DNA from 2 places in the Corynebacterium sp. CCM 9204 genome. Region 1 is predicted to be linked to the other one. Evidence: predicted binding sites of a transcription regulator. Region 1 holds the regulator's gene; the other holds the start of a gene.
What was found. The regulator LexA, encoded in region 1, represses DNA repair genes until DNA is damaged. The targets are predictions, from matches to a motif close to CGAACANNTGTTCG.
Positions count from the first base shown of each region.

Region 1 (6,997 bases):
CACTGCGCCGGACGGTTGTACCTGCCCCGGATTTCGCCGAACGCGCGATACCTCTTCTCGAGCCGTACAAAGGGAGTCTCTACACGCAACTCGCGAATGCTCTCAGACAACTCGGAGGAACCGGTATCAATGACACCGATTTCCGTCCCCAGAAACTCCCAGAACATCTTCGTATCAGTTACGCTGCTGTCGACAAACGCGGAGACGTCATCGATAGAGATCGGGATCTCAAATCCCTCAAGCATCGTAACGCTGAACAGATCACCGCGTCCGTCAACCGAGTCAGTGAGGACATCCAGCGTGCTATCTCCAAGAGCTGGGACGAAGTCAGCATCGGAGAAGTCGCATCGGAGATCCAGACCAGAGTCGACGGCCAGGAGGTGACCGCATACCCGGCACTCGTCGCGGTCCCCGACGGGGTTGCGGTGCGTGTGATGCCGACGAGACAAGCAGCGGATTCCTCCATGCTCACCGCCACCCTCACTTTGCTAATGCGAGAGATCCGGGTCCCGACAAAACAGATGCTCAAGGGACTACCCCTCAGACAAAGAGTCGCGGTGGAGAACTATCCTCATGGAGGCGCCGACGGACTCATCAACGACGCCCGAATCGCGGCAATCAGGGACACTCTGATTGCCGCGGGGGGCCCAGTCCGTACCCCCTCAGCGTTCCGAGATCTCGTCGCCCGGATTGCACCCGAGATACCGCGTACGGTCCGTGAGATTGTTACAAGTCTGGCACCTGGTCTAGTTGATTATCACCGGGTCAAGGATGAATTGTCCGAATGGTCCGGTGACGCAATAGATGACATGCGTGCTCAGCTCGACTTCCTGCTCCCTCAGAATGCGGTTTCCATACATGGCATCCGTCATTTGCGGCACCTACCGCGTTATCTTCAGGCAATGGCGATCCGACTCGACGCCATGGGACACGACCCCGATCGGGATGCGGATAATCAGGATACCGTGGAGTCGGCAGTCGATTATCTCGAAGCGAAATTGAAGAAGCTCCCCCCAGGCCGAGCCAGAGCATCTGAGGCGAAAGAAGTCCGGTGGATGATCCAGGAACTCCGGGTGAGCTTGTTCGCACAGCGCCTGGGCACTCCGCACCCGATCAGTTTCCGACGTATCCAGAAAGCGGTTGATGCACTACGGTGATGAAACGTCCCATCGCCCCGGTCGATGTCAATGTTCTCGTGATCGGCGGCGCATCAACCTGATCTCTGATTCGAAATCTCCGGCAGACTCGAACGACTTGTAGACCGATGCAAACCGAAGATAAGCAACCTCATCCAGTTCCCGCAACGGTTTGAGGATAGCCAGTCCAATGGTGTTCGCAGGAACCTGTGAGCTGCCGTGCTGACGAACTGTCTCCTCAACCTGTTGGGCGAGACGTTTTAACGCGTCATCCGAAACGTCCCGTCCCTGACATGCGCGGCGAACACCTGTGATGACTTTCTCCCGGCTAAACGGCTCAGACACTCCATTCCGTTTTACAACCATCAAAACGGCCTTTTCGACGGTGGTGAAGCGCCCATGACAGTTACTACATTCCCGTCGGCGCCTCACTGCAGATCCTCCATCAATTGTGCGCGAGTCGATCACTCGGGAAGTGGACTGGTGGCAGAAGGGGCAGTGCACAGTGTCATCCTCATCAAACTCGGGGCTCCGGACCAGACCGGCGTTCTCCAGTCTAATGCCCGCACCGATGACCGGCGATCCGCCATCGAACCTCAACGCCCCGAAATGACGGTTGTCGTCGAGTGCGGCACTTGGACCGATGGCTCACCGCCATCAGGCACCGCGATGAGCAGACCGAAAAACAACGCACCACCGACGAGTGCTCCAGCAGCGTAAGTGCGAAGAGCGGCACCCCGCTCAACATCACGCCCCACGGCCCAGCCGCTGCCTGGTTCCACCCCCTCGTCATGCAACTCTCCCATTGGCCAGGATGTTCTAAAATCAGATCGATTTTTTCGAACACTGTAGCCAGACGAGGACCCCAACGAACGACAACCCCCACTCCAGACCGAGACGGGAGCAGCAGAAGTACTGTGCGACGGAAAAGCATATTTACCTGCATGAATCATGCCGTTCTTCACCTTCATTTTTAAACCTCCAGCACTGAAAACAACTGATTTTCGACATTGGAGCAATCGAACACCGACGTCGCCCACATGTTCTATGTCGACCCTATGTTCGATTTATAACATCTCGCCGTAACGTTGTCCAGAGCTTGAAGATGATTTTCGAACACCCGTGTTACAATCGTTCGAAATTATGTAGTGTGGGGTGCAGCATCCACGCTGCGATACCGAACAGTTCAACCATTCCCAGAGCCCCGGAAATGACCCGCCTTTCCGGCTGGTGCAACACGGGTGATCTCGGGGATCTTCCAGAGGTCGAAGCCCAAAGATCCCACACCCGATGGTCTGCCCAGCCACCACGGTGCGGAAAATCCATCCCGACAGAACAGACCAGGAGTCCCGATGCCCACAGTCAACAAACCAGATCCGTCCCAGCTCTCCCCCCGTCAGCGCCGGATCCTCGAAGTCATCCGGGATGCTGTGGTGCTCCGGGGATATCCACCGAGCATCAGGGAGATCGGTGACGCGGCTGGGCTGCAGTCCACGTCATCGGTGGCCTATCAGTTGAAAGAACTGGAGAAGAAGGGCTTTCTCCGGCGCGACCCCAACAAACCACGCGCCGTCGACGTGCGTCACATGCCTGGCCCGACGAAGCAACGGCGGAAGAAGATCGGGCATCCGGACAACGGCGAACAGGCGCAAACGAGTATGATTCCGGCACTGGGGGCTATCGCCGCAGGCAGCCCGATCCTCGCGGAACAGAATATCCAGGAGTACTACCCGCTCCCCACCGAATTCGTGGGTGGAGGCGAGCTCTTCATGCTTGAAGTAGTGGGTGAGTCCATGCGTGACGCGGCGATTCTTGATGGGGACTGGGTGATTATTCGCAGGCAACCCGTGGCGGAACAAGGCGAGATCGTCGCAGCAATGATTGACGGGGAGGCAACTGTCAAGGAGTTCCACCGCGACGCTTCCGGAGTCTGGCTACTCCCCCGAAACGACGCCTTTTCTCCGATCAACGGTGACGACGCGGAGATCATGGGTAAAGTGGTCTCCGTTATCCGCAAGCTCTGACCCGTAGAGCACTGTAAGACGCTGCATTCGATGCTCCCCCTCTCCCGACCGCTACACACGATCGGGGGGTTAGTGTCTGTTTCTCCGATCAGTAGCCTGCGTTCACAGGATTGACGCTTAAATCCCATAAATATGCCGTGAAATGCAACTACCTTGAGCATTCAGGTCGCCCTCTCGTCACGATGACACCTTCGAAGCCTGTGGATTTGTGGTTTTGATCTCCCGATAGCGCCCCTTTCCGTCCGGTTGTTTCGGTTTTATGGGACACTGGGGCAGTTAGGTAAACAAGCAGGCCGAAACACCGGCAGCAGACCATCACCCTCAGCGTCGTATCCGGGAAATCCAACAACCAGATGCATATTCACTCATCTGATGTTTCTGAAACCGGACTATCTCCCGATCGCGACTGGTTTCTGCCGTGCACCAAGGAGGATCCATGTACGCAGAAGAACGCCGTAGGCAGATCGCTTCGCTGACCGCGGTAGAAGGTCGTGTCAATGTCACGGAACTCGCGGACCGCTTCGACGTGACCGCAGAAACCATTCGCCGTGATCTTGCCGTACTCGATAATGAGGGAACCGTTCACAGGGTGCACGGCGGTGCGGTCGCAAGTCAGAATTTTCAGACGGCCGAACTGGCCGTCGATGTTCGAGCGAAGAGTGCTTCCTCGGCGAAATCCGCTATCGCCCGAGCCGCACTCGACTACCTTCCTGAACCCCAGGGGGGAATGTTCCTCGACGCAGGTACGACGCTGGCAGCTCTCGCCGATCTCATTTCCGGGCATCCCATGGCACCGCGCTGGTCGATCGTCACAAACTGCTTGCCCATTGCGTTGAAAATGGCCTCGGCGGGGCTCGACGAGGTCCAGTTACTCGGCGGTTCCGTTCGCTCAATCACTCAGGCGGTGGTCGGAGACACCGCGCTACGGACCCTCGCACTCATGAGAGCAGACGTAGCATTCATCGGGACAAACGCCCTCACCCTGGATCACGGCCTGTCCACGGCGGATAGTCAAGAAGCAGCGGTCAAGCGGTCAATGATCATCAACGCCCGAAAGGTTGTCGTTCTCTGCGATGCTACAAAAATGGGCTGCGACTACATGGTCAGCTTCGCCAGCACAGATGACATCGATGTCGTGATCACGGATTCAGCCGCCCCTCGTTCCTTCGTCGATGCCCTCCGCGACCGGAACATAGAGGTCGTGATCGCGGAATGATCTTGACGGTTACCCCAACCCCTGTACTCGAACGCTCGGGTAGCGTCGACAGCCCCATCACGGGTGGAGATCTGCTGAGCCTTCAGAGGGTGGACACCTATCCCGGCGGCTCAGGGGTGACCATTGCACATACCGCGTACCTCGCCGGTTCACCCGTCCACGCTATTTTTCCCGCTCCCGAGATCAGCCACTATCTTCGGATGATCAGTTTACTCGGGCTACCGCATGACTTTGTTCCAGTCGCGGGGCCTATCCAGACGAGATTCACAGTGAGGGATTCCAGTGGCCAAAGCACGCAGTTCCTCGATCCGGCAATGCCCTTAGACGCAATTCAACTCGCGGGCCTCCGAGACCTCACAGTTAGCCGTGCCGAAAAGGCGGACTGGGTTGTGCTGGCTGGTCCGCTTCCAGATGTCGCGCCGAACGGATGGTACGTAGACGTTATCCGCGCGCTCTCCCTGTATCATCCCGGCGTCCGGACCTCTGTCGCTACCTCCGGAAATCCACTTCGCGCAATCATCCGGCAACTATCCGCGATAACGCCCACCCTACTCTCACTCAATCCTGAAGACATCTCGAATCTACTTCCCGGACCAACATCAACCGATATCACCTCGCTACTCCAGAGCGGGGAGATTTCACATGTCATCGACGCAGTCAAACCCTTGCTTGATTCCGGGGTCTCCGAGGTACTGATCAGTTTCCCTCCAGACAGGGCGGTTTCGGTGAGTTCCACTTCAGGTTGGCTCGCAAGCGTGCCAACAGCGGTAGCCAGGCAGTGCTCCCACTTCCGCGAGAAGTTAGTCGCCGGTTATCTCATGGCGGAAACCACTGGTGCAGAGCCTGATCAATGCCTCTCCGTCGGATTAGCCTACGCTGTGGCAGTTGGTACAGACCCGGATTGTGGTCTCCCAACACCAGATATCGTCCGAACCAGAGACGTCACCTGCACTCCACTGGACATCTAAGTCCCCCCACCTGTTGCCATTCATTCTGTCTCCCCAGGAAAGCGCAAGAAGGGTCATCCCACTACCGGAAAGGTAGTGGGATGACCCTTCTCAGTGAAAAGAATCCGCGCCTACACCTCTGGTGCAGGAATGATGTCTCGTACAGCCTCACGCGCGGCAGTTGCCCCCTCCGCAGCAAGTGCAGCCTCAGCGGCACGGACACACGTCGCCAAATCAACCTCAGCGAGTTGCGCACCGACACCTGCAAGAGCAGTCGACGCAGCGGACAAAGAGTTGACACCGAGGCCCGTCAGGACGCAGGCGAGCATGGGGTCCGCAGCAGCTTCACCACAGACACCAACCGGTGTACCTGTCTTCTTCCCCTCATCACAGGTCATCTTGATCAGACGGAGTACAGCGGGTTGCCATGGGTCAGTGAGGTAGGCAAGTTGCGGTGACATCCGGTCAGCGGCCATCGCGTACTGGGTGAGATCGTTCGTACCAATGGACACAAAATCCAGGTGCGGCATGATCTTATCGGCCATCAGAGCTGCAGCGGGCACCTCAATCATCGCGCCAGCGGTAAGGCCACGCTCGGCACACAGACCCGCGAACCATTTCGCTTCCTTCGCAGTGGCAACCATCGGAGCCATCACCCAGGTCGGGGAACCTTCGCCTCGTCCGAGTTTGTCCGCCGCCAACGCGATAGCGTCGAGCTGGCGGATCAGCAACCCCTCGTTTGCCCGAGCGATCCGTAGACCACGAACACCTAGCGCCGGATTCATTTCATCAGCGAGTGTGGCGAAGGCGACAGGCTTATCCGATCCAGCATCAAGTGAACGAACGACAACCTTCGACTCGGGGAAGGCCTCGAGAACCTTAGTGTAGACAGCAGCTTGTTCCTCCACTGACGGCTCCGAGGTTGCGGAAAGGAAACACATCTCGGTACGGAAGAGGCCAATACCCTCGGCTTCGGTCTTGGCGGCCGTAGCGGCAGCCTTACCGTCCTGGACGTTAGCCAAGAGCTGTACCCGGTGCCCGTCGCTGGTCTTCGCCGGGCCACGCCACAGCGCGACCTTCTCTGCGAGTGCCTTGGACTCAGCAACCTTGCGCTTCGCCGAATCAGGTTCAACCCCAACCGCAATGGTTCCCTCAACGCCGTCAACTAGCACCATTTCTCCCGCCCCGATCTTGTTCAGATCCGTTCCGACAGCAACGATACAAGGGACATTCAGCTGACGGGCGATGATCGCGGTATGGCTGGTGGGACCACCGAGTTCGGTGACGAGAGCTGTGAACATCGTTGTATCGAGCGCTGCGGTATCAGCCGGTGACAGATCATCAGCAAAGAGCACAACCTCCCCGTCAACCTCGGGCAGACCAGGCTCATCCTCACCTCGGATCTGTGCGATGGTCCTGTCCCTGATGTCCCGCAGATCAGTGACGCGCTCCGCCATGATTCCCCCCGCCGCCTCGAACATCGAAATGAACTTGGTCGTCGCGGCGACAACGGCATAGTCAGCCGGATGCCCGGCAGCCGTGTTCTTCTTCACGGCCTTACGCCATCCACGGTCGCGAACCAAGCCGGCAGTCGCGCTGAGGACTTCGCTGGCAGCTCCAACAGCGCGTTCGCCGCGATCAGCGAGACGGTCCGCAACTGCATCCGCTGCCGCA
Region 1 is NZ_JAUERX010000001.1:654,464-661,460, reverse strand. It holds gene hrpA (ATP-dependent RNA helicase HrpA) at 1-1,157, shown strand, start outside; gene nrdR (transcriptional regulator NrdR) at 1,185-1,640, opposite strand; gene QWU43_RS02895 (hypothetical protein) at 1,733-1,942, opposite strand; gene lexA (transcriptional repressor LexA) at 2,489-3,160, shown strand; gene QWU43_RS02885 (DeoR/GlpR family DNA-binding transcription regulator) at 3,597-4,376, shown strand; gene QWU43_RS02880 (1-phosphofructokinase family hexose kinase) at 4,373-5,344, shown strand; gene ptsP (phosphoenolpyruvate--protein phosphotransferase) at 5,455-6,997, opposite strand, start outside.

Region 2 (6,997 bases), 260 kb from region 1:
ACAGACTTCCGAACATTGGACTCCGGCGGATCAGATGTCGCTGCATCATCCAGACGAGGAATGGAAGAGCAATGACCGCGGTGGCCTTGAACGACACGGAAACCGCGATCAATACCAGAGCAGATGTGAAGTGTCGGTCGAGGGCGAGCAGCAGCCCCAGGGAAACCAGGCCGACCATGACGGACTCATTGTGCATGCCTCCGATGAGATGGAGCACCGTGACCGGGTTTGCGACGCCGAGCCAAAGTGCCGTCGCTCCGTCGCCACCGATTTTCGCCGCTATCCGGGGAATGCTCCAGACGATTGCACAGAAACCGGCCATGGTGATGATCTTGTAGAGCAGTACTCCGAGCGTGACGTTGTCTCCCGCGAGGGTGGTCACCCCGTTTCCCAACCAGAGGTGTAGAGGACCGTACGGTGTGGTGGTGTTCCGCCAGTCGTGGGAGACCTCAAGGAGCATGGGGCCTGGGTTGACGGCCGCCCCCTGGGAGTAAGGATCGAATCCGTCGCGGACCATCGCCCCCTGCATGAGATACGAGTAGACGTCGCGGGAGAGAATCGGAGCGGCGAACAGGAATGGCAGAGTCCACCAAGTAAGTGAACGGACCACGCCACGGCAGTCCACCATGCCCCTTAGTACGCCACGTCCCAAAAGAACCCATGCCAGACTCATCAATCCGAGCCCCAGCCACATCGCCACGGTGGATACCGCGGCACCGTGTCCATAGGAGAGGAAGGACAGGCCCAATGCGTCGAGAACACCGCCACGGTAGCGGATCGCACCGCCGCCGAATGAGGCGAGTGTGATGATGATGGCGGCCACGGCCCCCACTCGGCGGGCGTCCGGGTGACGGGTGGACAGTCCGTCGAGTAGGCGGAAGCGGAGGATGGTGTTCACGGTGTCACATTCGCCGGGTGGTGGCACGGACCGTGAGATCGTCCAGCATCGACCGGACGGACGGTGTGAGCTCGACCGCGTCCAACTTTGAGAGCCCCGACGCCGTCAGTTCTTGGATGCGGTGCTCGACCTTCTGCTCAGCGCCGGTCATACGAATCAGATCGGTCAGGTCCGCGATGTCGGACGGTGAGGTCACTGCGCCGATTCCAGCCCGCAATTTCTCTGCCTCGGCGGGAGCGTTCGCATCGAGGTGGCGCAGAGCCTCCGCCACCAGTACTGTCCGTTTTCCTTCCCGGAGATCGTCTCCGGCAGGCTTCCCGGTCACGTCAGGATCGCCGAACACCCCAAGGAGATCGTCCCGAAGCTGATATGCGATGCCGATGTCATGTCCGAAACCGCGGTAGGCGGAGACAAGCTCAGGGGACGCCCCGCCCAGCATTGCTCCGAGATGGAGAGGACGTTCGATGGTGTAAGCGGCTGACTTGTAACGATTGATCTTTTCTGCGACCTCGATCCGTTCATCACGAGAGGATTCCACGGTGATATCGAGCATCTGCCCGGCGATCACCTCGGTTCGCATCGCCCACCACGGTTCCATCGCTGCACGGAGTCTTTCCACCGGGAGGTCCGCTCCCAGAAGCATCTCATCGGACCACGCGAGTGCGAGATCCCCCAGCAGCGTAGCCGTTGACAGGCCGAAATGTGCTGGATCTCCCGCCCACCCAGCCTCGCGGTGCCGGTCCTCGACGATACGGTGGACCGTTGGTCGGCCGCGTCGAGTGTCGGAGGAATCGATGATGTCGTCATGGATCAATGCGCAGGCCTGAATCAGTTCTAGGGAACTCACGGCTTCCAGCACCGCGTCGGGATTTTCTGACGTGGATTGCGTACCCAACCAGCCCACCCAAGCGAAGAGGGGACGAATGCGTTTTCCACCCCCGAGAACGAAGTCCTCGAGCAGATCCGTCGCCTCGACGACGTGTGCGTCGATCCCGGTAACTACCTCTCTTCTCGTGGCGAAGAAAGTGGCCAGGTGGCACTGGACGAGTGCTGGGATCATGCTCAGGTCGTGGGGCTTGTCTGTGCTGGTCATGCGAGTCCTCGGGGGGTGGTTGAGGGGGGATGGTGGACCGAATTATGAACAGAGCGGTCTATTTCGGGGTAGGTTCGTTGGGCAACCGTTCCTGCCTCACCAACAAGATACCCAGAGATGTCTCCATCACATACACCTGCCGTCAACCAGACCTCGGTAACTGAAGCGATAAGCCGTCCTGCCAAGGGGCGTATCCCGTTTTCGGTCGAATTCATGCCGCCTCGCGATGATGCCGCAGAGCAGCGGATGTGGCACGCGGTCGACACCTTTGACAGTCTCGGTGCCGCTTTCGTTTCCGTGACGTACGGGGCAGGTGGGTCGACACGTTCCAGGACTAGTCGGATAGCCCGGCAGCTAGCGAGACGTCCACTCCCGACGCTTGTGCATCTGACCCTGGTCAACCACACCGTCGAGGAGCTTGAGGATATTCTGTGGACTTATGCGGGGGTCGGCCTAACAAATCTGCTCGCGCTCCGAGGAGACCCCCCGGGTGACCCGACCGGCGAATGGAAGCCAACCCCGGGAGGGCTCACCTATGCCATCGACCTCATCGAGATGACTCGTGCGCTTCCGGAAACGCGACACTTTGAGATCGGTGTCGCGTCCTTCCCGGAACTCCACTACCGGGCGACCTCGGAGGAAGCGGACACACTGCACACCTTGAATAAACTCCGTGCGGGAGCCGAGTACTCGATTACCCAGATGTTCCTCGACTGCGACCACTATCTCCGGTTGCGGGATCGACTTGCCGCGGCTGATCCGGTGCATGGCGCGAAGCCTGTCATTCCAGGGCTGATGCCGATTACCTCTCTTCGATCACTCCGTAGACAGATTGAATTGTCCAGCGCGAAATTACCGAAGAAACTGGAGCAGCAGATGGTTCGGGCGGCGGGCGGGGATGAGAACGCGAACGCAGATGCTGTCAGGGAGGTTGGGATCGAATGGACCACATGCATGGCTGAACGTCTCATCGCCGAGGGGGCGCCAGATCTTCATTTCATGACGTTGAACAATGCTCGGGCGACACAGGAGGTTCTGCATAACCTTGGGATGGCGCCTGAATGGAGTGGCAACGGGGTTATCGGGAGCTTCGTGGCGGGATGACTCTCTCCGTGTTCCGGAGGGGGAGTTCGGCCGCTAGAACGGCGAAGAGTCTGGGATCCGCGAAGAAGGTGAAGTGGCGGATGACGTCGGTGAAGCCCAGGGACCGGTAGAGGCTGAATGCGCGGTTTGCTTCATGGGGTACCTCGGGGGTGGAAAGCAAGGCCCAGGACTGGGGGGCATCCTCGAGCAGTGCGGTGAGTAGTTTTCTCCCGATACCGCGTCCCTGCATCTCCGGGAGTACGTGGAGTTCACTGACCTCGTAATAATCCGCGAGCATCTCAGGCCACCGGGGATCCACTCCTCCGGATCTGGCGAGGCCATCGGCGATCGCGCGGGTCCAGTTCTTTCCGGGCTCACCGTTCATTCCGTATGCGATTCCGGTTATCTGACCGTCGGATACCGAACAGACGGCTTTGAACCCGGGGTTGTGGACGAGACTCCGCCATTGGCGGACTCGGCCTTGTCGGGAATGTCCACCTAGGCCTTGGGCATCGAGGTCCATTGCGATCCAGTAGATGTCCACCAACTCCGGGCAGTGGTTTACGAAATCCAGGGGGGACATGGGGAGGATGGCGGTATTCACAGGCTCCATGGAACCATGTGTATCCCTGTTGACGGGAGGGACGGGGTGTGATTCCGGTCGCGGAGCAGTTGTTGGGGGTTTCCTGGTTGAGGAATCGGTGACTCATTCCTGACTGCACCCCGAGGAATATATCGAATATATGTTCTAAATTTGGTTCGGTGTGTCCCCCGGGTGTTCTACCTTGTTTGAGAAAACAGTCTCCGGGATGGGTGTGGCTGGGTTTCGATGGAAAGGAAGGTGAATGATCGTGTCCAACGTTGTTTCCGCAACCACGCGTTTCAATCAGGATGTGGGGGCCCGGACGAAGTTTCTTCGGCGTGCGGTTCTTCTCCTGTCGGAAGCTCGTTCTCAGCAGGAAAGGGGTGTGCTTGATGCGGCCGTGGAAGAGGGGTATCGGGCCGCGTTGAGAACTGCGGGTGCTCTGGTGGCGAATAGTTCCGTCTCCCGGAGGCGCCGGCTGCCGTCGAGTGCGTGGGATCAATTGTCACTGGTGGATGCTGAGTGTGCGTGTTGGGCCGCGCGTCTATCCCGGTATTCTGGTCTTCGGAATCGGGCTATGTGTGTGACCGGTTTTCTCGATGGTGCCGTGGTGGATAAGTTTCTGAATGAGGTGGGGGAGTTTATTGATGTGGCGGAGCGGCGGGAGGGGATACTGCGGTCTGCGGCCTGAGTGGCGTCTCTGTGGATGGACGGCGGTGTCCGTATCGCCTCACTGTGTTGCGGTGGAGGTGGGGTGGGAACTTTCCGGATAATCTGAGCGTTATCGTTTATGACAGCAAGACACAGAAGTATGGCGCCACGCCCCGGGAGGATCACCATGTCGCTTTCTGAGCAGGAACAGAGGATGTTCCGTGAGATCGAAGAGTCGCTGATGGCGGACCCGAAGTTCGGGTCGGGGCTCGGTGGGGTTGTGTCGAGTGGGTCGGCTTCACCTGCGGTGTCCATTAGGGGAATTGCGGTCGGTGCCGTGGGGTTGCTGCTGCTTATCGGGGGCGTGGCCTTCAGTCTCCACAGTCTCTGGTTTGTCGCGTTGAGTGTGCTCGGCTTCCTGATTATGTTCGGGGCGGGGGTGTGGATGCTGCGTGGTGGCGGGGGTCTCGATGACGGCTTCGATGATGATCTGGGCGACCTGACGTCCCGGGCGCGATTCAGTGGATTCGGGGCGCGTGACTCGTCGTCCGGTTTCGGCTCCCGAATTGAGGATCGGTTCCGCAAACGTTTCGAGGAGTGATTCAGGGCTCTATCGACCGTAGATGAGAACCCCGCCGGAGAACCTTTCCGGCGGGGTTCTCATCTGTCTGCTTGCTCGCGGGAGTGGGCCCGAAGGTGTGTACTCGCGCATCCCCACTTTCCCCCACCATTTTTCCCCACTTTGCCCCACTGTCATGGGCGAGTGTTCTTTGCATTCTTAAATCACCAGGTAGATGGGGTAATTGAGGGCTTTGGGTCCGGTGGTGTGGATGGGGTTGGAGTTGTGTGAGGTCACTTTTGGGGGAGTGTAGTAATTGTGGAGCTTCTGTGTCTCCCACTTGAAATCTTGATAAAAAATGCAGGTTAAAGCATTGATTGATGAACTGTAGGTTTGTGAATTGAGTCCTCTGGTGTTGCTGGTGGGGGAAAGTGGGGTACTGTGGTGCTCAGTGGCGGGAAGACCGGGGATACGTGTCCCGGTTGGACCGTCGGAGATGGATTCATCCTCCTGAGGACACGCGAGTGAAAGGCGGTGCCGGACATGTTTCTCGGCACCTACACCCCGAAGCTCGATGACAAGGGAAGGCTGACTCTTCCGGCGAAGTTCCGTGAGGAGCTTGCCGGTGGTCTCGTTGTTTCCATGGGGCAGGATCACTCTCTGGCGGTCTTCCCCAAAGAAGAGTTCGAGGCGCGCACCCGGCGTGCCGCCGAGATCTCACGGACCAATCCGAGGGCGCGTGCCTTCATCCGTAATCTCGCCGCGAGCGCGGTGGAGCAGCGGCCTGATGGGCACGGTCGGATCACGCTCTCTCCGGCGCATCGTGAATACGCGAGGCTCACCAAGGAGTGCGTGGTCATCGGTGCAGTCGAATCCCTCGAGATCTGGGACGCCCAGTCCTGGGATGAATATCAGAAGCAGACAGAGGAGATGTTCTCTGCTGCTGCTGATCCGGATCTCAGTGGTCTGCTCTGACCGTGACCACAACAACCGAATCGAGTGGAGTGCGTGCACGGACTCTGTCCGGAGCGTCGCTCTGGTGTACTTCCCCGACATCAGATAGATGCCCCGGACAGGGCCCTGCACTCACCCCATCGACCATATGAACAGCAACCCGGGCCCGGTGGCCTGGCCGACCGACCAGGAGGGGGCGATGATGATGACCGTCGACGGCGACCACGGACATGTTCCCGTCCTGCGTGACCGAGTCACGGAGTTGCTTCAACCTGCGGTTGAAGCCGCAGGAGACCAGGCGGTGATCATCGACGGGACACTCGGGGCCGGTGGACACACAGAGCATTTCCTCACGACTTTTCCCAATGTTCGCGTGATTGGGCTGGATCGTGACCCCATCGCGCTGGCCCGGGCGACTGAGCGGTTGGCGTCCTTCGGAGACAGGTTCCGTGGCATTCACACCCGCTTCGACCATTTCTCTTCCGCGATTTCCGATGATGGTGGTGCAGTCTGTGCTCTCGTGAGGGAGTGCGGGGTCGCTGGTGCGCTGTTTGATCTGGGCGTCTCATCCATGCAGCTCGACCAGACTGAACGTGGTTTCGCGTATTCGAAGGACGCACCATTGGACATGCGGATGGATCCGACTTCAGGGATCACCGCCGCGGACATCCTCAATACCTACGACCACGGTCAACTGGCCCATGTACTGAAGGCCTACGGGGATGAGCGTTTTGCAGGCAAGATTGCTTCAGCGGTGCTCCGTGAACGGGAGAAGGAACCGTTCACGACGTCCGGCCGACTCGTCGAGTTGCTCTATACCACGATCCCGGCGGCCGCCCGACGTACGGGAGGGCACCCCGCGAAGCGGACGTTCCAGGCACTGCGCGTCGAGGTCAATGGTGAACTTGATTCGGTGGCTGCGATGGTTCCGGCGATCACCCGGGAATTGAGGGTTGGTGGCCGTGCTGTGTTCATGGCCTACCAGTCGTTGGAGGACCGCATCGTGAAACGGGAACTCGCAAGACTGACCGTTTCCAGGACTCCACAGGGGCTACCGGTTGATCTACCGGGTACCGCCCCTGAGTTCCGCCTCGTGACACGTGGTGCAGAAAAGGCACCACAGAACGAGATTGAAGACAATCCCCGGGCTGCCCCAGTGCGGGTGCGCGCAGTGGA
Region 2 is NZ_JAUERX010000001.1:394,626-401,622, forward strand. It holds gene QWU43_RS01745 (alpha-(1->6)-mannopyranosyltransferase A) at 1-889, opposite strand, end outside; gene QWU43_RS01750 (polyprenyl synthetase family protein) at 903-1,991, opposite strand; gene QWU43_RS01755 (methylenetetrahydrofolate reductase) at 2,109-3,095, shown strand; gene QWU43_RS01760 (GNAT family N-acetyltransferase) at 3,070-3,687, opposite strand; gene QWU43_RS01765 (SAV_6107 family HEPN domain-containing protein) at 3,920-4,348, shown strand; gene QWU43_RS01770 (DUF3040 domain-containing protein) at 4,496-4,909, shown strand; gene mraZ (division/cell wall cluster transcriptional repressor MraZ) at 5,411-5,842, shown strand; gene rsmH (16S rRNA (cytosine(1402)-N(4))-methyltransferase RsmH) at 6,021-6,997, shown strand, end outside.
Region 2: the regulator LexA is predicted to act here: its motif matches at 3,811-3,824, upstream of QWU43_RS01765 (SAV_6107 family HEPN domain-containing protein).